DNA from 2 places in the Pseudomonas sp. MBLB4123 genome. Region 2 is predicted to be linked to the other one. Evidence: predicted binding sites of a transcription regulator. Region 2 holds the regulator's gene; the other holds the start of a gene.
The links. The regulator FliA, encoded in region 2, starts transcription of late flagellar genes. The targets are predictions, from matches to a motif close to CTAAAGTTTNNNNNNNNNNNGCCGNTAA.
Positions count from the first base shown of each region.

Region 1 (10,865 bases), 440 kb from region 2:
GCCGACCACCCGCACCACGAAGCCGGGGTGGCTGGCTTCCAGGGCTTCGACGAAGGAGTAGGTGAGGGTGCCGTCTTCGTTGACCGCCCGCCACATCAGGCCCTGGGTGATGCCGTTGACCCACATCGAGGCGATGTACAGCACGGTGCCGATGGTGGCCAGCCAGAAGTGGGCGTTGATCAGCGCGATGCTGTGCATCTGCTCGCGGCCGAACACCCTGGGGATCAGGTGATAGAGCGAGCCGATGGAGATCATCGCGACCCAGCCGAGGGCACCGGCATGCACGTGACCGATGGTCCAGTCGGTGTAGTGGGACAGGGCGTTGACGGTCTTGATCGCCATCATCGGGCCTTCGAAGGTGGACATGCCGTAGAAGGCCAGGGACACCACCAGAAAGCGCAGGATCGGGTCTGTGCGCAACTTATGCCAGGCGCCGGACAGGGTCATCATGCCGTTGATCATGCCGCCCCAGCTCGGCGCCAGCAGCACCAGGGACATGACCATGCCGAGAGACTGGGCCCAGTCCGGCAGGGCGGTGTAGTGCAGGTGGTGCGGGCCGGCCCAGATATACAGGGTGATCAGCGCCCAGAAGTGCACGATCGACAGGCGATAGGAGTACACCGGGCGTTCGGCCTGCTTGGGCACGAAGTAGTACATCATCCCCAGGAAGCCGGCGGTGAGGAAGAAGCCCACGGCGTTGTGGCCGTACCACCACTGGATCATCGCATCGGTGGCGCCGGAGTAGATCGAGTAGGACTTGGTCAGACTGACCGGAACCTCCAGGTTGTTGACCAGGTGCAGCAGGGCCACGGTGAGGATGAAGCCGCCGAAGAACCAGTTGCCCACATAGATGTGGCTGACCTTGCGCTTCATCACCGTGCCGAAGAAGACGATGGCGTAGCTCACCCAGACCAGGGTGATGAGGATGTCGATCGGCCATTCCAGCTCGGCGTATTCCTTGGAGCTGGTGTAGCCCAGCGGCAGGCTGATGGCCGCCAGCAGTATCACCAGCTGCCAGCCCCAGAAGGTGAAGGCGGCCAGCCTGGGGGCGAACAGCGTGGCCTGGGAGGTGCGCTGCACCGCGTAGTAGCTGGTGGCGAACAAGGCGCAGCCGCCGAAGGCGAAGATCACCGCGTTGGTATGCAGCGGTCGCAGGCGGCCGAAGCTGGTCCAGGGCAGGTCGAAGTTGAGTGCGGGCCAGGCCAGCTGAGCGGCGATCAGCACGCCGAGGCCCATGCCGACTATGCCCCACACCACTGTCATAATGGCGAACTGGCGGACCACCCTGTAGTTGTAGGCGGCACTGGTTGTTGTGTTCATGTCTGGGCTTCCATCCACGGTTATGGCAGAACGTCCGATAGCCGCGCAGGGCACAGGCATGAGCGGGCCAGGGCCCACGGATATCGAAGCGAGGCAAGCATGAGCAAAGGGCAGGGCATGGGTATTGACGGGGATCAATGCGCACAGGGGAGCGAGGGGCAGGCCTGGTTGTGGAATCGGCCCGTGGGCGAGTGCCGGGCGACGCTGATTCTCGCCCATGGCGCCGGCGCGCCGATGGACAGCGAATTCATGCAGCAGATGGCCGAGCGCCTGGCGGCGCGCGGCGTGGCGGTACTGCGCTTCGAGTTCGATTACATGGCCGCAAGGCGCCTGGATGGCAAGAAACGCCCGCCCAACCCCCAGGCCAAGTTGCTGGAGCAGTGGCGCGCGGTGCATGACCGGGTGCGGCAACAGGTCGCGGGGCCGCTGGCCATCGGCGGCAAGTCCATGGGCGGGCGCATGGCCAGCCTGTTGGCCGATGAGCTGGGGACCGACGCCCTGGTGTGCCTGGGTTACCCCTTCCACGCCATCGGCAAGCCCGACAAGCCGCGGGTCGCGCACCTGGCCGAGTTGCGCACGCCGGCCCTGATCGTCCAGGGCGAGCGCGACCCGATGGGCGACCGCCCGAAGGTGGCTGGCTATACCCTGTCACAGACGATCCAGGTGCATTGGCTGACGGCCGCCGACCACGACCTCAAGCCGCTGAAAAGCTCGGGCCGTACTCACGCCCAGCATCTGGAGGCGGCCGCCGATGCGGTGGCGGCCTTTCTAACACGCTAGCTAGGCGAGATCGTCGTCCGGGATTAGGGCCAGCAGATCGGTGACGCCGACATCCTGCCCGGCCTGGTGCAGGAGGGTGGTCGCCTGGCCGCGATGATGGGTTTGGTGATTGAAGAAATGCAGCAGCAAACTGGCGAAAGGGCGGCGGGCGGGCACGCCTTTCATGTTGCGGTAGGCGAGGCAGTCATCGAGGTCGTCCTCGCTCAGCGAGTCGATCCACGCGCAAATCAGCTCGTCCAGCCAGCGGCGGTGGGCGCAGAGTTCGGCAAAGTCGCGGAACAGCAGCTGATCGAGCGTGGCCGGCTTGGCCAGGGCGGTCACCGGGGCCAGGCTCGCCTTGCCGGAGGGGTGCTCGGCAAAGCGTTGCAGCCAGACCCTGTCGCCTACCAGGATATGGTTGAGCGTGCCGAGTATCGACCCGAAGTACGCCCCTCTATCTGCGGCCAGGGCCTCAGGCGGCAGTTGCCCGCAGGCCTCATAGAGCCGGAGGTTCATCCACTGGTTGTAGCGCGCCAATAGGGCCAGGTGCGGTTGCAGGTTCATTGGGTGCGATCCCCAGGTTGTATGCTGCTCGGGTCTAGTGAGGTGTGTAGTGTTCGGGGCTCTCACAGCATTCGGCTCATGTAGAGGCTGTTCGGGTCTTCTGCGTAGTCTGCGAAGGGCGGGCAGAACGTGAAGCCATGCTGGCGATAGAGGCTGCAGGCCGGCGCGAAGAACGGCATGGCGCCGGTTTCCAGGCTGATGCGGCGGAAACCGCGCCGCCTGGCCTCATGCAGGATATGGGTCAACAACGATGAGGCTATGCCCCTGCCACGATGGGCCGGGCTGGTACGCATCGACTTGATCTCCCCATGCTCGGCGTCGAGCCTCTTGATTGCGCCGCAGCCCACCAGTTCCAGATCGAGCCAGGCAGTCCAGAAAAGGATGTCGGGCTTCTTCAAATCGTTGATGTCGAGGGCGTGATTGCTTTCAGGCGGGGATACCGAACGCATGTCCTGCAGGTGCTGTTCGAGAAAACCCGCGATCTCCGGGCCCGAGAGGTCGTCTAAGCGTATATCCATATACCTGTACCCGCTATTTCCGGGGGCGCTGGCATGTGGCGGTTAAGGCGCCGCGCATATAGCCGCCCGTATTGAGGCTACTCGTACCCAGTTTTCCGCGTCTTCGGGGGGGCTTTCCCTTTGATGGCAGCAGTCACGCCGTGACCGAAGGGGGGGAAGCGCACCGGCCGGGGCCGGTGCGTCGAGGCGCGGTTCAGCGGTTGAAGCGCTCCACCAGGGAGTACTGGCCTTGGGCGGTGGCCGTGAGCTCGCCGCTGAGCTGGGCGGTGCTCTGCGCTTCTCCGGCGGTCTGATCGGCCAGATGGGCGATGGTAGTGATGTTCTGGTTGATCTCATCGGCTACCGCGCTCTGTTCCTCGGCCGCGGCGGCGATCTGGTTGGCCATGTCGGCGATGTTGGCCACCGCGTCGCTGATCCCGGCGAGGGCCTGGTCGGCCTTCTGCACGCTGTCGACGCCGTCGTCGGCCTGCTTGCGGCCGATTTCCATGGTCATCACCGCCTCTTCCGCGGTGCGCTGCAGCTTGGCGATCAACTGGTGAATCTGGCCGGTGGACTCGGCGGTGCGCTGCGCCAGGGAGCGCACTTCGTCCGCCACCACCGCGAAGCCGCGGCCCATTTCGCCGGCGCGGGCAGCCTCGATGGCGGCGTTGAGGGCCAGCAGGTTGGTCTGGTCGGCGATGCCCTTGATCACATCGACCACGCCGCCGATTTCGTTGCTGTCCTGAGCCAGGCGGGTGACGGTCTCGCCGGTTTCGCCGACCGACAGCGACAGGCGCTGGATCGCTTCGCGAGTCTCCGCGGCGATGTTGCGGCCCTCGCTGGTCAGGCGGTTGGCTTCCTGGGTGGCGATGGCGGTGCGCGCCACGTTGCTCGCCACCTCCAGGGTGGTGGCGGCCATTTCGTTGACCGCGGTGGCGACCTGCTCGGTTTCCTGGCGCTGACGCTCCAGGCCGGCCGAACTGTTCTGGGCCAGAGTGTCGGCGCGCTGCGCCTGTTGGGCCAGGTTTTCGGCGCTGTCCTGCAGGCGGGTCAGGCAGGTTCTCATGCGCGCATCCTGGCTGAGCATGGACAGTTCCAGGCGACCCTGGGCGCCTCGGCTGTCGGTATACATCTGCGCAATCAGCGGGTCGGAGGTGGTCTGCTCGGCCAGTTGCAGCAGGCGCTTGATGCCGCGTTGCTGCCAGTTCAGGCCGGCCAGGCCGAGGGGGATCGAGAGCAGGGCGGCCAGCAGGAAGCCCCAGCTGGAGTCGAGCCAGGCGCCGATCAGGAAGCCGATCTGGCTGACCAGAATGAACGGCAGCCAATCCTGCAGCACCGGTAGCCAGCGGTCACGGCTGGGGATCGCCGACTTGCCGGAATTGATGCGCTGGTAGAGCTTTTCGGCGCGGCGTACCTGCTCGGCAGTGGGCTTGATCCGCACCGACTCGTAGCCGACCAGTTGGCCCTTCTCCGACACCGGGGTGACGTAGGCGTTGACCCAGTAGTGGTCGCCGTTCTTGCAGCGGTTCTTGACGATGCCCATCCACGGCTTGCCCTGTTTCAGGGTCTGCCACATGTGCTCGAATACCGCAGGCGGTACGTCGGGGTGGCGCACCAGGTTGTGGGGCGCGCCCATCAGCTCGTCACGGCTGAAGCCGCTGATCTCGATGAAGGTCTCGTTGCAGTAGGTGATCTGGCCCTTGGCATTGGTGGTGGAGATCAGACGCTGCTGGGCCGGAAAACTGCGTTCACGTTGGGTAATGGGCTGATTATTGCGCATGGCTGAGGATGTCCCTGGGGCGATACTGTTCTTCTCGGCCGTTGTCGCCGAAAGTTGAGCGCTAGAGTAATGCGCCTGAGGCGACTTGGTTTGACCCGCATCAGGACTTTTTATGCCGAGGTTGTGGCAGTGCATTGCCCTGCCATCTGGCTCAGCTGCCGGCGATCAGTTGCCGCAGCACATAGTGCAGGATGCCGCCGGCCTTGAAGTACTCCACCTCGTTGAGGGTGTCGATGCGGCACAGCACCTCGAAGCGCTCGCCGGAGCCGTCGGCGCGGTTGAGTTCGACCGTCAGGTTCATGTGCGGGTGCAGTTCGACGCCGTCCAGGCCGCAGATGCTCAGGGTCTCCCTGCCATCCAGCTCCAGGCTCTTGCGGTTCTGGCCGGCCTTGAACTGTAGGGGCAACACGCCCATGCCGACCAGGTTGGAGCGGTGGATGCGCTCGAAGCTCTCGGCGATCACCGCCTTGACCCCGAGCAGGTTGGTGCCCTTGGCCGCCCAGTCGCGGGAGGAGCCGGTGCCGTACTCCTTGCCGGCGATCACCAGCAGCGGGGTGCCGGTGTCCTGGTAGCGCATGGCCGCGTCGAAGATCGCCAGCTTTTCGCCGCTGGGCACGTGCAGGGTATGGCCGCCTTCCTCGCCGCCGAGCATTTCGTTCCTGATGCGGATATTGGCGAAGGTCCCGCGCATCATCACCTCGTGATTGCCGCGGCGCGAGCCGTAGGAGTTGAAGTCCTTGGGCTCCACGCCCTGTTCGCGCAGGTAGCGGCCGGCCGGGCTGTCGGCCTTGATGTTGCCGGCGGGGGAGATGTGGTCGGTGGTCACCGAGTCGCCGAGCAGGGCGAGGATGCGCGCCTGGTGGATGTCGCCTATATGGGGCGGTGCCTCGTCGATCGCCTCGAAGAACGGTGGGTGCTGGATGTAGGTGGAGTCGGCTTGCCAGGCGTAGGTGTCGGCGACCGGCACCTCGATGGCTCGCCACTGTTCGTCGCCGGCGAACACCTCGGCATATTCCTTGTGAAACATCGCCGTGTCGACCTTCTGGATCGCCTCGGCGATTTCCTGCTGGCTGGGCCAGATATCGCGCAGATAGACCGGCTTGCCATCCTGGCCATGGCCCAGCGGCTCCTCGCCCAGGTGCATGCGCACGCTGCCGGCCAGGGCGTAGGCCACCACCAGGGGCGGGGAGGCCAGCCAGTTGGTCTTCACCAGGGGGTGCACGCGGCCCTCGAAGTTGCGGTTGCCGGACAGCACCGAGGCCACGGTCAGGTCGTTTTCCTGGATGGCCCGCTCGATGGGCTCGAGCAGCGGTCCGGAGTTGCCGATGCAGGTGGTGCAGCCGTAACCGACCAGATCGAAGCCGAGCTCGTCCAGATACCGGGTGAGGCCGGCGGCCTTGAAATACTCGGTCACCACCTTGGAGCCAGGGGCCAGGGAACTCTTCACCCAGGGTTTGCGTTGCAGGCCTTTCTCGATGGCCTTCTTGGCCAGCAGGCCGGCGGCCATCATCACGCTGGGGTTGGAGGTGTTGGTGCAGGAGGTGATGGCGGCGATCACCACCGCGCCGTCCTTCAAGCGGTGGGTCTGGCCGTCATGGTCGTAGTCGACTTCACCGATCTGCGCGGCGCCGCCCACCGCGGCGCCACCGCCGCCCTCGTTGAGCAGGCGGCTCTCCTCCTTGGGGCTGGCTTTCATTTGCAGCCCCATGAACTCATCGAAGGCCCGGCTGACCTGGGACAGGGCCACCCGGTCCTGGGGGCGCTTGGGACCGGCCAGGCAGGCCTCGACCCGGTCCATGTCCAGTTCCATGCTGTCGCTGAACAGCGGCTCGTGGCCGGGCTCGCGCCACAGGCCCTGGGCCTTGCAGTAGGCCTCGACCAGCTTGACGCACTGTTCCGGGCGGCCGGACAGGCGTAGATAGCCGAGGGTGATCTCGTCGACCGGGAAGAAGCCGCAGGTCGCGCCATATTCCGGGGCCATGTTGGCGATGGTGGCGCGGTCGGCCAGTGGCAGGTCGGCCAGGCCGTCGCCGTAGAACTCGACGAACTTGCCGACCACGCCCTTGCTGCGCAGCATCTGGGTCACGGTCAGCACCAGGTCGGTGGCGGTGATACCCTCCTTGAGCTTGCCGCTGAGCTTGAAGCCGACCACCTCGGGAATCAGCATCGACACCGGTTGGCCGAGCATGGCCGCCTCCGCCTCGATGCCGCCCACCCCCCAGCCGAGTACGCCGAGGCCGTTGATCATGGTGGTGTGCGAGTCGGTGCCGACCAGGGTGTCGGGAAAGGCGAAGAGCCGGCCGTCTTCTTCCTTGGTCCACACGGTGCGGCCGAGGTATTCCAGGTTGACCTGGTGGCAGATGCCGGTGCCCGGCGGCACCACGCGGAAGTTGTCGAACGCATGCTGGCCCCAGCGCAGGAAGGCATAGCGTTCGCCGTTGCGCTGCATCTCCATGGCCACGTTCTGTTCGAAGGCGGCCTGGCTGGCGAATTTGTCGACCATCACCGAGTGGTCAATCACCAGGTCGACCGGCGACAGCGGGTTGATCTTCTGCGGGTCGCCGCCGGCCTTGGCCATGGCCTGGCGCATGGCAGCCAGGTCGACCACCGCCGGCACCCCGGTGAAATCCTGCATCAGCACCCGGGCCGGCCGGTACTGGATCTCCCGCTCCGAGCCGCGGCTCTTGAGCCAATCGCCCATGGCCCGCAGGTCGTCGCCCGTGACGGTCTTGCCGTCTTCCCAGCGCAACAGGTTCTCCAGCAGCACCTTCAGTGACATCGGCAGCCTGTCGAGGTCGCCGAGGGCTTTGGCGGCCTCCGGCAGGCTGAAATACTGGTAGGTCTGGTCGCCGACTGCGAGGCTGCGACGACTGTTCAGGCTATCGAGGGAAGGCATTGTCCATCTCCTAGGGGCTCGCCCGGCGCGAGCCGGATTTAACGCGGCAGAGTCTTCAAACTAGTCCTGCTTGGCGGGTCTTTCCATCTATCGGGACAGGCCGTTGCCACCTGGGGTTCCCGACTCCGTTAGAATGCGCGCCTTGAGGAGAACCCCGATGAATACTTTGTTACTGCACTGCCGCCCCGGTTTCGAGGGCGAGGTCTGTGCGGAGATCGCCGAACACGCCGGCCGCCTGCAGGTGGCCGGCTACGCCAAGGGCAAGCCAGGCACGGCCTATGCCGAATTCATCTGCAGCGAGGCCGGGGGCGCCGAGCGCCTGATGTCCGAGCTGCGGTTCAACCGGCTGATCTTCCCGCGGCAGTGGGCCCGTGGGAGCTTTGTCGAACTGCCGGAGAGCGACCGCATCAGTGTGCTGCTGGCTCACCTGGCGGACTTCCCGAGCTGCGGCAGCCTGTGGCTGGAGGTGCTGGACAGCAACGAGGGCAAGGAGCTGTCGAATTTCTGCAAGAAGTTCGAGGCGCCGCTGCGCAAGGCCTTGAGCAAGGCCGGCAAGTTGCTCGAGGACGGGCACAAGCCACGGCTGCTGCTGACCTTCCTCAGCGGTCGGCAGGTGTTCGTCGGCCTGGCCGAGGCCAATAACTCGGCGCAATGGCCCATGGGCATTCCGCGCCTGAAGTTCCCCCGCGAGGCGCCGAGCCGTTCGACGCTCAAGCTGGAGGAGGCCTGGCACACCTTCATCCCCCGCGAGCAGTGGGATCAGCGCCTGTCGGACGAGATGACCGGCGTCGACCTCGGTGCCGCCCCCGGCGGCTGGACCTACCAGCTGGTACGTCGCGGCATGCTGGTCACCGCCATCGACAACGGCCCCATGGCCGAGAGCCTGATGGATACCGGGCTGGTGCAGCACCTGATGGTCGACGGTTTCACCTGGAAGCCCAGGCAGCCGGTGGACTGGATGGTCTGCGACATAGTGGAGAAGCCCGCGCGCAGCGCCGCCTTGCTGGAGACCTGGATAGGCGAGGGGCTGTGCCGCGAGGCGGTGGTCAACCTCAAGCTGCCGATGAAGCAGCGCTACGCCGAGGTGCGCCGCCTGCTCCAGCGCCTCGAGGAGGCCTTCGCCGCGCGCAAGATCAAGGTGTCGATCGCCTGCAAACAGCTGTATCACGACCGCGAGGAGGTCACCTGCCACCTGCGTCGCCTGGGCAAGTAGCGGGTTCGACTGAGGCTCATTGTTCGTCGCGGGGTGCAGGCGGCTGGGGCCTGGCCCAGTAGCTCTGCTTGTGGCCGTGGGCCTCGAACTCACGGGCCAGTGCCTCGGCGGCCTCCTGGCTGAGGTCGCTGCGCACGATGAACTCGTTACCGTTGTCGTCCAGGCGCACCAGGCACCAGGGCTGTTGTCCGGGGGCGATAGGCATAGAAGGAAACCCACAGATTCTTCAGGCGCATTGCGCCTATCTTTAGCCGCTACAGTCTAGTTCGCGCAGCGAGTCGAGGCGGTTCGCTCGCCGAAGGTGACCTGAGGGTCAGGTTTGCGCGACAATGACGGCCTGTCCATGGAGCCTGCCGATGTCCCTGCGAAGCGATGCCATTCACGACGACCTGCTCGACGCCACCGGGCTGAACTGCCCCGAGCCGGTGATGATGCTGCACAACAAGGTGCGCGACCTGCCGGCCGGCGGCCTGCTCAAGGTGATCGCCACCGACCCCTCGACCCGCCGCGATATCCCCAAGTTCTGTGTGTTCCTCGGCCACGAGTTGCTGGAGCAGGCGGAAGAGGCCGGCACCTACCTGTACTGGATCCGCAAGAAGGTCGACTGATGGGCTGGTACTTCGCCTACGGCTCGAACATGAACCCGGCGCGCATGCAGGCGCGCGGCCTGTGCGTGCGCGAGGCCATGGCAGGCAGCCTGCCGGGCTACGCCCTGTGCTTCGACAAGCGCGCGGTGGATCGCCCCGGCTGCGCCTATGCCAACATCCGCCACCAGCGCGGCTCCGTGGTGGAGGGTGTGCTCTATCGCCTGGCCGAGCTGGAGGAGATCGCCAAGCTCGACCCCTTCGAGGGCACGCCGATCTACTACAGTCGCGAGCGACTGCCGATCCTCACCGCCCATGGCGTGCAGCCGGCCTGGGTGTATATCGCCAACCCGGCCTTCCGCGAGGAGGGGCTGCTGCCGGCCAGCGACTACCTGGCCCATCTGCTGGCGGGGCGCGAGTACCTGTCGGAGCCCTACTGGTCGCTGTTGGCGGCCTGGCCCTCCCAGCCCGCCTGACCCGGCGCCAGGCCGCAGCTCTTCAGGGCCAGCTGCCAGGCGCGAACGTGTCGGTCGTTGGTCTGCTGGAAATCCTGCCACAGTGATTCCCGCTCCCCCGCCAGGTCGAGCAGGTAGCCCCGCGTGGCCGCCGGGATCTGAGGGGCCTCGCCGAGCCGGCGCAGGCTGTCGCTCCAGCGTTGGCCGCGCCGGTGCACCCGGGCCAGATAGGGCTGCAGGCCGCCGGCATAGAACTTGACGAAGATGTTCTGCAGGATGCGTCCGGCGGGGGTCGGTTTGCCCTGGGGGCAGACCGGCCTGTGCTGCAGGCGATGCTCCAGTAACAGGCTGGCCTGCTCCAGGGTGTGTCGGAGGCTGGCCAGGCTGGTGATCAACTGACCGCCCTGGTCGCTGCTGTGCAGGGCGAAGAACAGTGGGTCGAGTTGCGCCACCGAGGGCGGCAGGCGCTGCGGCAGGGCACTGCCGAGGGCCGCCAGCTGCGCCAGGGCATCGAGGGCCGCGGTGTCCTCGGCGGGCTGCACGGGCAGGGCCTGGTCGGCGAAACGCAGGTAGCGCTCGACCTCGGGGCTGCCATTCAGGGCATTCCAGAACACCGCGGGCAATTGCCGGCGCTTCTGCGCCGCCAGGGCGCTCAGGGTGACCTGCAGCTCCTGCGTCCGGCTCGCCTGCAGGGTATCGAGGCAGGCCTGCAGGGCGCGCAGCAGATCGCCTTCGTAGCCCAGGCGGTTGCTCGGCTGCAGTTGCTTGCCCAGGCTGCTGTTGCGCTGGCTGATCTG
Region 1 covers NZ_CP196711.1:1,326,859-1,337,723, reverse strand. Annotated here, with positions in the region: gene ccoN (cytochrome-c oxidase, cbb3-type subunit I) at 1-1,320, opposite strand, end outside; gene ACSX1C_RS06355 (alpha/beta family hydrolase) at 1,420-2,100, shown strand; gene ACSX1C_RS06350 (DinB family protein) at 2,101-2,643, opposite strand; gene ACSX1C_RS06345 (GNAT family N-acetyltransferase) at 2,706-3,161, opposite strand; gene ACSX1C_RS06340 (methyl-accepting chemotaxis protein) at 3,355-4,920, opposite strand; gene acnA (aconitate hydratase AcnA) at 5,072-7,816, opposite strand; gene rlmM (23S rRNA (cytidine(2498)-2'-O)-methyltransferase RlmM) at 7,974-9,029, shown strand; gene ACSX1C_RS06325 (hypothetical protein) at 9,046-9,234, opposite strand; gene tusA (sulfurtransferase TusA) at 9,386-9,637, shown strand; gene ACSX1C_RS06315 (gamma-glutamylcyclotransferase family protein) at 9,637-10,089, shown strand; gene ACSX1C_RS06310 (DUF3080 family protein) at 10,047-10,865, opposite strand, start outside.
Region 1: the regulator FliA is predicted to act here: its motif matches at 4,952-4,979, upstream of ACSX1C_RS06340 (methyl-accepting chemotaxis protein).

Region 2 (10,865 bases):
TGCGGATGGCCTCGGGCTCGGCGCCATCGACCAGCAACTGCAGGCCCTTGCGCGCATAGGGGTCGGACTCGGCGTCCGCCACCGCCTCCAGGCCCAGCAGGCCCTCCTTGCGCGCGGTCATGCTCCAGCCGACCACATGGTTGATGCCGCCGGCCAGGTCCACCCGGGGCGGGAAGAAGATCCAGCGCAGTATCGCCAGGGCGCGCTTGAACACGCTGACCGGCGCCTGCAGGAAAGCCGCGCCCAGGGTGCCGCCGATCACGATCAGCGCCGCCGGCCCATTGAGCAGCGCCGTCGCGTGACCGCCTTCGAGATAGTTGCCACCCAAAATGGCGACGAACGCCAGGATGACCCCGATCAGACTTAGCACATCCATGCGGGCACGCTCCCTCTCGGGGTCATTTACAGGCACGCCTCGGTCAGGTGCCGAGCGATATCGTCGAGCCCATACACCGCATCGGCCAGGTTGGCCTTGACCACGGCCATCGGCATGCCGTAGATCACGCAACTGGCCTCGTCCTGCGCCCAGACCTGGCTGCCGCCCTGTTTGAGCAGGCGTGCCCCCTCGCGCCCGTCCGCCCCCATGCCGGTCAGTACCACCGCCAGCACCCTGTCGTGATAGGACTTGGCCGCCGAACCGAAGGTGATGTCGACACTGGGCTTGTAGTTCAACCGGTCATCGCCGGGGAGGATGCGGATGGTACCGCGCCCATCGACCATCATCTGCTTGCCGCCGGGCGCCAGCAACGCCACTCCGGGCCGTAGCAGCTCGCCATCTTCGGCCTCCTTGACGGCAATCCGACAGAGCTTGTCCAGGCGCTCGGCAAAGGCCTTGGTAAAAGCCGCCGGCATGTGCTGGATCAGCAGGATCGGGGCCGGAAAGTTGGCTGGCAGCTGCGTCAACACGCGCTGCAGAGCCACCGGCCCGCCGGTCGAGGTGCCGATGGCCACCAGCTTGTAGGCCTTGCGCTTGGGCGCGGCTGCACTGGTCGGCGCACCGGGCGCCGGCACCGGAGCTGGCGTGGGCGTCGGCGCTGGCCGCGTCAGGCTGCTGGTCGTGGCCGGCCTGGGCGGCGTGACGGATACCGCTGGCGCTGGGGTGGGAGACGGCCGCGCACCGATGCTGCGCCTGTTGCTGCGGGCGATGCTGTGCACCTTCTCGCACAGCAACTGCTTGACCTTCTCCGGATTGCGCGAGATGTCCTCGAAGTTCTTCGGCAGGAAGTCCACCGCCCCGGCATCCAGGGCATCGAGAGTAACCCGGGCGCCCTCGTGGGTCAGCGAGGAGAACATCAGCACCGCGGTCGGACAACGCTGCATGATGTTCCGGACCGCGGTGATGCCATCCATCATCGGCATCTCGTAATCCATGGTGATCACATCGGGCCTCAGGGCCTGGGCCTGGTCGATGGCTTCACGGCCATTGGTGGCGGTGCCGATCACCTGGATATTCGGATCGGTGGAGAGGATTTCCGAGACACGCCGGCGGAAGAAGCCGGAATCGTCCACCACCAGTACCTTGACAACCATACAAACTCCTAAGCGGCGCGCGCAGGTCGCGCCGCCAATCAATCAGATGCGCCGCGCGTAGCGCTTGAGCATGCTCGGCACGTCGAGAATCAAGGCGATGCGTCCATCGCCGGTGATGGTAGCGCCGGACATGCCCGGAGTGCCCTGAAGCATCTTGCCCAGGGGCTTGATCACCACCTCTTCCTGACCGACCAGTTGGTCGACGACGAAGCCGATGCGCTGGCTGCCCACCGTGAGAATCACCACATGCCCCTCGCCCTGCTCCTCATGGGCGGCATCACGCACCAGCCAGCGCTTGAGGTAGAACAGCGGCAACGCCTTGTCGCGCACCACCACCACCTCCTGGCCGTCGACCACGTTGGTGCGCGACAGGTCGAGGTGGAAGATCTCGTTGACGTTGACCAGCGGGAAGGCGAATGCCTGCTTGCCCAGCATCACCATCAGGGTCGGCATGATCGCCAGGGTCAGGGGCACCTTGATGACGATCTTCGAGCCCTGGCCCTTGACCGAGAACACGTTGACCGTGCCGTTGAGCTGGGAAATCTTGGTCTTCACCACGTCCATGCCGACACCGCGACCGGACACGTCGGAAATCTCGCTCTTGGTCGAGAAGCCCGGGGCGAAGATCAGGTTGTAGCACTCGAACTCGTTCAGCCGGTCGGCCGCGTCCTTGTCCAGCAGGCCCTTTTCCACGGCCTTGGCGCGCAGCACATCGGCGTCCATGCCCTTGCCGTCGTCGGAGATCGACAACAGGATGTGGTCGCCCTCCTGCTCGGCCGACAGCACCACCTTGCCGCCGCGGGCCTTGCCGGCTGCCTCGCGCTCTTCCGGGGTCTCGATGCCATGATCGACGGCGTTGCGCACCAGGTGCACCAGCGGGTCGGCCAGGGCCTCGACCAGGTTCTTGTCCAGGTCGGTCTCTTCGCCGACCAACTCCAGGTTGATCTCTTTCTTCAGGCTGCGGGCCAGGTCGCGGACCAGGCGCGGGAAGCGCCCGAAGACCTTCTTGATCGGCTGCATGCGGGTCTTCATCACCGCCGTCTGCAGGTCGGCGGTGACCACGTCGAGGTTGGACACCGCCTTGGCCATTGCCTCGTCGCCGCTGTTGGAGCCCAGGCGCACCAGGCGGTTACGCACCAGCACCAGTTCGCCGACCATGTTCATGATCTCGTCCAGGCGCGCGGTGTCGACCCGTACCGTGGTTTCCGCCTCACTGGCCGGCACCACCTTGTCGGCCGCTGCCGGCGCGGGGGTCGGCGCCTTCGCCGGCTCGGCCTTGGTCGCTGGCTTGACGCTTGCCTTGGCCGTCTCGGTGGGCTTGATCGGCGCTACCGCAGCGGCGGGCGCCTTGGCCGGGGCGCTCGGCTCGGCAAACTTGCCCTTGCCGTGCAGTTGATCGAGCAGCGCCTCGAACTCGTCGTCGGTGATCTCGTCACTGTCCGCGCGCGCTGCCGCAGCCGGGGCCTGCGCCGGCTGCACCGCCGTGGCGGCGCCCGTGGCGGGCGGAACGAACTGGCCCTTGCCATGCAGCTGATCGAGCAGCGCCTCGAACTCGTCGTCGCTGATCTCGTCAGCGCCAGGACTGGCTTCGGCAACCGCCGCCACCGGGGCCTGCACCGGCTGCGCCGCCGTGGCGGCGGCAGTGGCGGGCGGAACGAACTGGCCCTTGCCATGCAACTGATCGAGCAGTGCCTCGAACTCGTCGTCGCTGATTTCGTCCGGACCGGCCGCCGCAGAGGCTGTTTCGGCCTGGGCTTCGGCCGGCGCCCCATGCAGGGCATCGAGCAGTTGCTCGAACTCGCTGTCGGTGATGTCGCCAGTCTCGGGCGCAGCCGAGGCGGGTTCCGGCTCAGGCTCCGCCACGGCCTGGACCTGCGCCTCCGGCGCTGGCACTTCCTCGGCACCGGCCGGCTCCGCCAGGCGGGCCAGGGCCGCCAGCAGCTCCTGACTGGCCGGGGTCGGCTCGACTCGTTCGCGCACCTGGCCGAACATGCCATTGACCGCATCCAGCGCTTCCAGCACCACGTCCATCAACTCGGCGTCGACCCGTCGCTCGCCCTTGCGCAGAACGTCGAAGACGTTCTCCGCGATGTGGCAGCACTCGACCAGTTCGTTCAACTGGAGAAAGCCGGCACCGCCCTTGACGGTATGAAAGCCGCGAAAGATCGCGTTGAGCAGGCTCATATCGTCCGGGCGGCTCTCTAGCTCGACCAACTGTTCGGACAGTTGCTCGAGGATCTCCCCGGCCTCTACCAGGAAGTCCTGGAGGATCTCTTCATCGGCGCCGAAGCTCATAAAACGTGCTCCTAAAAACCTAAGCTGGATAGCAGATCGTCGACGTCGTCCTGGCTTGCGGCGACATCTTCACGCTTATCGGCATTAATCTGCGGACCTTCACCACGGGAAGGCTCTTTTTGTTGTTTTTGCTCGGCGCGTAACTGTTCGTGGTCGTGCTCGATACCGGCGAAACGGTCCACCTGGCTGGCCATCAGCACCAGTTTGAGCAGATTGCTCTCCACCTCGGTGACCAGCTGGGTGACCCGCTTGATCACCTGGCCGGTCAGGTCCTGATAGTCCTGAGCCAGCAGGATGTCGTTGAGATGGGCGGACAACTTGGCGCCATCGCGTTCGCTGCGGGCGAGGAACAACTCGATGCGCTTGGCCAGCTCGCGGAAACCATCGGCGCCCATTTCCCGGCGCATGAAACGTCCCCACTCGGCGCTCAGGGTCTGTGCCTCGCTGCCGAGGTCGTTGACCAACGGCGCGCTCTGCTCGACCAGATCCATGGTCCGGTTCGCCGCCTTCTCGGTCATCGTCACCACATAATTCAGGCGCTCGGTGGCATCGGTGATTTGCGAGACTTCCTGGGCATGGGGCACGCGCGGATCGAGTTGGAAGTTGACGATGGCGTTGTGCAACTCGCGCGTCAGCTTGCCGACTTCGTGGTACAGGCCACGGTCGCGGGTTTTATTGAGTTCATTGATCAGCTGCACCGCTTCGCCAAAGTTGCCTTGATCCAGGCTGTCGACCAATTGGCGCGCGTTTAACTTCAGGCTCGACTCGAGGTCGGCCTGCGGGGAATCTTCGTGTTCCATAGCACCCTCGCGGCAGACATCAGCCGTTGACCCGCTCGAAAATCTTCTCGATCTTTTCTTTCAGCACCTGGGCCGTGAACGGCTTGACCACATAGCCATTCACCCCGGCTTGCGCGGCCTCGATGATCTGGTCGCGCTTGGCCTCGGCGGTGACCATCAGTACCGGCAGGTGCTTGAGCCGCTCGTCCGCCCGTACCGCGCGGAGCAGGTCGATCCCGGTCATGCCCGGCATGTTCCAGTCGGTCACCAGAAAATCGAAACTGCCGCTGTGCAACATCGGCAGGGCGGTGGTGCCGTCGTCGGCCTCCGCGGTATTGGTGAACCCCAGATCACGCAGGAGGTTCTTGATGATCCGGCGCATCGTTGAAAAGTCATCAACGATGAGGATTTTCATGTTCTTGTCCAAGTCGACCTCCGTACAGTCCTAAACGCAGCCAGCCTCTGGCTGCGCCCTTAATCGTGAAACCGGCCTGACAGGCCGTTGCAAAACCATTGCGATCAGCTGCGCCACGTTGCAATCAGGTAGGTGTTACTCGCTCACCTACAGGCCGTACAGGCCGTAATGCGCCTTATCTGACCCTCGTCCGCTACGTTTCCCAACGACCCGCTAATCTAGCTGTTCAGCGCGTGCGCCATTCGCTCAGCCGCGCACGCAGGCGTGCGGCGCACTGGCTGTGGATCTGGCTAACGCGCGACTCGCTGACCCCCAGCACCTCGCCGATCTCCTTGAGATTCAGCTCTTCGTCGTAATACAGCGCCAACACCAGTCGTTCGCGCTCCGGCAAGTTGGCGATGGCATCGGCCAGCGCCGCCTGGAAGCGCTCATCTTCCAGGCCACGAGAAGGTTCTTGGTGAGTGGCATTGGCGTCTTCGCACAGCCCCCCGTGCTCGCCGTCCTGCAACAGGTCGTCGAAGCTGAACAGGCGGCTGCCCAAAGTGTCGCCAAGAATGCCGTAGTAATCCTCGAGACTCAATTGGAGTTCGGCCGCAACCTCGTGATCTTTAGCGTCACGACCGGTTCTGGCCTCAATTACTCGGATCGCATCGCTGACCATGCGGCTGTTGCGGTGTACCGAACGCGGCGCCCAATCGCCCTTGCGCACCTCATCGAGCATCGAACCGCGAATGCGAATGCCGGCGAATGTCTCGAAGCTCGCGCCCTTGCTGGAGTCGTATTTCTTCGAGGCCTCGAGCAAACCGATCATGCCGGCCTGGATCAGATCGTCCACCTGCACGCTGGCCGGCAGGCGCGCCAGCAAGTGGTAGGCGATGCGCTTGACCAGGGGCGCATAGCGCTCGATCAACTGATACTGGGACTCTTGTCCTTGCGCCTTGCTGTACATACGAAGTCCGGAAGCTGCTGTCATACCGCCGAGTCCGCGGTCGGTTGCTGCACCAAGCGCTCGACGAAAAACTCCAGATGACCGCGCGGATTGGCCGGTAGCGGCCAGGCATCGACCTTCTGCGCGATCGCCTTGAACGCCAGGGCGCACCTGGAGCGTGGATAGGCGTCATAGACCGCGCGCTGCTTCTGCACGGCCTTGCGCACCGACTCGTCGTAGGGCACCGCGCCGACATACTGCAGGGCGACGTCGAGGAAACGATCGGTGACCTTGGTCAGTTTGGCAAAAAGATTGCGCCCCTCCTGTGGACTGTGCGCCATATTGGCCAGTACACGAAAGCGGCTCATGCCGTAGTCGCGATTGAGCAACTTGATCAGCGCGTAGGCGTCGGTGATCGAGGTCGGCTCGTCGCACACCACCACCAGCACCTCCTGGGCCGCGCGGACGAAGCTGACCACCGAGTCGCCGATGCCGGCGGCGGTGTCGATGATCAACACGTCGAGGTTGTCGCTGATGTCGCTGAAGGCCTGGATCAGGCCGGCATGCTGCAGGGGCGAGAGCTGCACCATGCTCTGCGTGCCCGAGGCGGCCGGAACGATGCGGATGCCGCCGGGGCCCTGCAGGATCACGTCGCGCAGGTCGCACTCGCCGCTGATCACATCGGCCAGGGTGCGCTTGGCGGTGAGGCCGAGCAGGACGTCGATGTTGGCCAGTCCCAGGTCGGCGTCCATCAACATGACCCGCCGGCCGACATCGGCCAGCGCCAGGGCCAGATTCACCGACACGTTGGTCTTGCCGACACCACCCTTGCCGCCGGTCACCGCGATCACCTGTACGGGATGCATACCCATGTTCTCTACACACCTTGTCTAACGTCGACGGGAGCCGCTTGGCTAAGCGTACCCCGCCAATCCGGCATGAGGTCAACCTGCGCCTCGTGCCACTGAGTCATCGCCGCGGCGCCGTCAACCGGCACGGCGCGTCGGCTGCTGATAGAGGCCGGCGAACAGCTCCGCCATCGCCTCCTCGCTTGGATCTTCCGCACTCTGCAGCCCGACGGCCCGGCTCACCAACTGATGGCTGCGCGGTACCTGCAGATCATCCGGGATACGCGGACCATCGGCCACATAGGCTACCGGCAGGCGCTGACCTATCGCCAGCCCCATGACCTCGCCCAGGCTGGCGGCCTCGTCCAGCTTGGTCAGGATGCAACCGGCCAGACCACAACGCTTGTAGCTATGGTAGGCGGCTTTGAGTACCTGGCTCTGGCTGGTGGCGGCCATGACCAGGTAGTTCCTGGACTTGATCCCGCGGCTGGCCAGGGCCTCCAGCTGCATGCGCAGCGCCGGGTCGTTGGCCGGCAGGCCGGCCGTGTCGATCAGCACCAGGCGCTTCTTCGCCAGAGGTGCCAGGGCCTGGGTCAGCGATTGGCCGGGATCGACCAGGGTGACCGGCACGCCGAGGATGCGGCCGAGGGTCTTGACCTGCTCCTGGGCGCCGATGCGGTAACTGTCCAGGCTGACCAGGGCGAGGCTCTGGGCGCCGTGCTTGAGCACATAACGCGCCGCCAGCTTGGCCAGGGTGGTGGTCTTGCCCATGCCGGCCGGGCCGACCAGGGCGATCACCCCGCCCTCCTCCAGCGGCTCTTGCTTGGGGGTCTGAATGGCGCGAGCCAGGTGGGCCAGGAGCATGCGCCAGGCCTGCCGGGGCTCGGCGACATTGGTCACCCGCTCGAGCAGCACCCGGGCCAGCTCGGCCGGCAGGCCCATGCGCTGCAGGCGGCGCCAGAGGCTGGCCTGCTGCGGACGGCGGCTCTGCATCTGGCCCCAGGCGATCGAGCCGAGCTGTACTTCGATCAGCTCGCGCAGGCCGTGCAGCTCGAAGCGCATGGCCTCGAGGGCACGCTGATCGCTGGCCGCAGGCAGCGCCGGTTGCGGCTTGCCGAGCACGGCGGCGAGGCTGTCGGCCGGCACCTCGGGGGCCGCGCCAAACAGTTGGCGGTCCTTGCCCTCGTCGGCCTGCGCCCGGGTGGTCAACTCGGCCTGGGCGGAGGCGATGCGCGACTGGGTCTTGCGCAGCTCGGCCTCCAGCGCCGGATTGGGCTGGCGCGCAGGCGCGGCGGGAATCTGGTAGTCCAGCGCGGCGGTCAACTCGACACCGCCGGCCACCCGGCGATTGCCGATGATCGAGGCATCCGCGCCCAGCTCATCGCGGACCAGCTTCATGGCTTGACGCATATCGGCGGCGAAAAAGCGTTTGACCTGCATGGCCTGTGACCTCGGTTAGTTCTGCCCCACCGTCGCGACGATGGTGACCTGCTTGTTGTCCGGGATTTCCTGGTAGGCCAGCACGTGCATGTTCGGCACTGCCAGCCGCGCGAACCGCGAGAGCATCGCCCGGACCGGACCGGCCACCAGCAGTATCACCGGCTTGCCGAGCATCTCCTGGCGCTGCGCCGCTTCCACCAGGGAACGCTGCAGCTTCTCGGCCATGCCCGGTTCCAGGAGGATGCCATCCTCGGAGCCTTGCCCGGCCTTCTGCAAACTATTGAGCAATATCTGTTCCAACCTGGGTTCCAGGGTGATCACAGGCAGCTCCGGCTCTAGTCCCACGATGCTTTGCACGATCGCGCGGGCCAAGGCCACGCGCACCGCCGCCACCATCGCGGCGGGATCTTGACTCTTGGCCGCGACGTTGGCCATGGCCTCGGCGATGGTGCGGATGTCGCGCACCGGCACCTGCTCCTGCAGCAACGCCTGCAGCACCTTGAGCAGGGTCGACAGCGACACCAGACCCGGCACCAGCTCCTCGGCCAGCTTCGGCGAGCTCTTGGCCAGCAACTGCAGCAGCTGCTGCACTTCCTCATGGCCGAGCAGCTCATGGGCATGCTTGTGCAGCACCTGGTTGAGGTGGGTGGCGACCACCGTACTGGCGTCCACCACGGTGTAGCCGAGCGATTGCGCCTGGTCGCGCTGACTGGCGTCGATCCACACCGCCTCCAGACCGAACGCCGGATCCTTGGCGGCCACGCCGTTGAGGGTGCCGAACACCTGCCCGGGGTTGATCGCCAGCTCGCGATCCGGATACACCTCGGCCTCGGCCACGCTGACCCCCATCAGGGTCAGGCGGTAAGCGTTGGGCAGCAGGTCGAGGTTGTCGCGGATATGCACCGAGGGCATGAGGAACCCCATCTCCTGGGACAGCTTCTTGCGTACCCCCTTGATCCGCGCAAGCAGCTGACCGCCCTGGTTGCGGTCGACCAACGGGATCAGCCGGTAGCCGACCTCCAGGCCGACCATGTCCACCGGCGTGACGTCGTCCCAGCCCAGCTCCTTGACCTCCTGGGCCTTCTGCGCCGGCAGCAACTCCTGCTGACGCTGCACCTCCTTGATTTCCTCCTCCTTGCCCTTGCGTTGCTTGTTGGCGATCCAGTACGCGGCGCCGGCGGCAATCAGGCCGAGGCTGATGAAGGAGAAGTGCGGCATGCCCGGCACCATCCCCATGGCGATCATGATCGCCGCGGCCACGGCCAGGGCCCGCGGCGAGGCGAACATCTGCCGGTTGACCTGGGCGCCCATGTCTTCGGAGCTGGACACCCGGGTGACCATCACCGCCGCGGCGGTGGACAGCAGCAGCGAGGGGATCTGCGCCACCAGGCCGTCGCCGATGGTCAACAGGGTGTAGACCTTGCCGGCGTCGGCGAAACCCAGGCCGTGCTGGAACATGCCGATGGCGATGCCGCCGATCAGGTTGATGAACAGGATCAGCAGGCCGGCGATGGCGTCGCCGCGGACGAACTTGCTGGCACCGTCCATGGAGCCGTAGAAGTCGGCCTCCTGGGACACCTCGGCGCGGCGCTTCTTGGCCTCGGCCTGGTCGATCAGGCCGGCGTTGAGGTCGGCGTCGATGGCCATCTGCTTGCCCGGCATGGCGTCCAGGGTGAAACGCGCGCTGACCTCGGAGATGCGCCCGGCGCCCTTGGTGACCACCACGAAGTTGATGATCATGAGGATGGCGAACACCACGATACCGACCACGTAGTTGCCGCCGATCACCACCTCGCCGAAGGCCTGGATCACCTGGCCGGCGGCGCCATGCCCCTCGTGGCCGTGCAGCAGCACCACCCGGGTCGAGGCGACGTTGAGCCCCAGGCGCAACAGGGTCGCCGCCAGCAGGATGGTCGGGAATACCGCGAAATCCAGGGGCCGCAGGGCATAGATGCCGACCAGCAGCACCACGATCGACAGGGCGATGCTGAAGGTGAACAGCACGTCGAGGAGGAACGCCGGCATCGGCAGCATGACCATGCCGAGCATGACCAGCAGCAGCAGCGGGATACCCAGGTTGCCCTGGCGCAACCCCGCCAGATTGCTGCGTACGTCTCCGATGATTTGCGCGCGATCTACAGCCACATCCCTACCCCAGCCAGCTCAATTTTTTGACGCGCAACGGCGTCTTAACTGGGGTGTGGCAAGAAGCATTCCAAGTTCGACCCAACCGGCGATGGCGTCCGGCACTCACTCGTCGCGACGCAGATCCGGCGGAATCGGCAGGTCCGGCAGCGGGCCCGGGCGCTTGCCCTTGCCGGCCTGGTACTGACGCAACTGGTAGACGTAGGCCAGCACCTGGGCCACGGCCAGGTACAGGCCGGCGGGGATTTCCTGGTCCAGCTCGGTGGAATAGAACACCGCCCGCGCCAGGGCCGGCGACTCCAGCAGCATGACCCGGTGCTCCTGGGCGATCTCGCGAATCTTCAGGGCGGTGAAGTCGCCGCCCTTGGCCAACAGCACCGGCGCACTGCCCTTGGCCGGATCGTACTTCAGCGCCACGGCGAAGTGGGTCGGGTTGGTGATCACCACATCGGCCTGGGGCACGGCCTGCATCATGCGCCGCTCGG
Region 2 covers NZ_CP196711.1:1,765,771-1,776,635, forward strand. Annotated here, with positions in the region: gene ACSX1C_RS08160 (flagellar motor protein) at 1-376, opposite strand, end outside; gene ACSX1C_RS08165 (protein-glutamate methylesterase/protein-glutamine glutaminase) at 403-1,530, opposite strand; gene ACSX1C_RS08170 (chemotaxis protein CheA) at 1,573-3,825, opposite strand; gene ACSX1C_RS08175 (protein phosphatase CheZ) at 3,837-4,625, opposite strand; gene ACSX1C_RS08180 (chemotaxis response regulator CheY) at 4,645-5,019, opposite strand; gene fliA (RNA polymerase sigma factor FliA) at 5,246-5,992, opposite strand; gene fleN (flagellar synthesis regulator FleN) at 5,989-6,819, opposite strand; gene flhF (flagellar biosynthesis protein FlhF) at 6,934-8,235, opposite strand; gene flhA (flagellar biosynthesis protein FlhA) at 8,251-10,380, opposite strand; gene flhB (flagellar biosynthesis protein FlhB) at 10,486-10,865, opposite strand, start outside.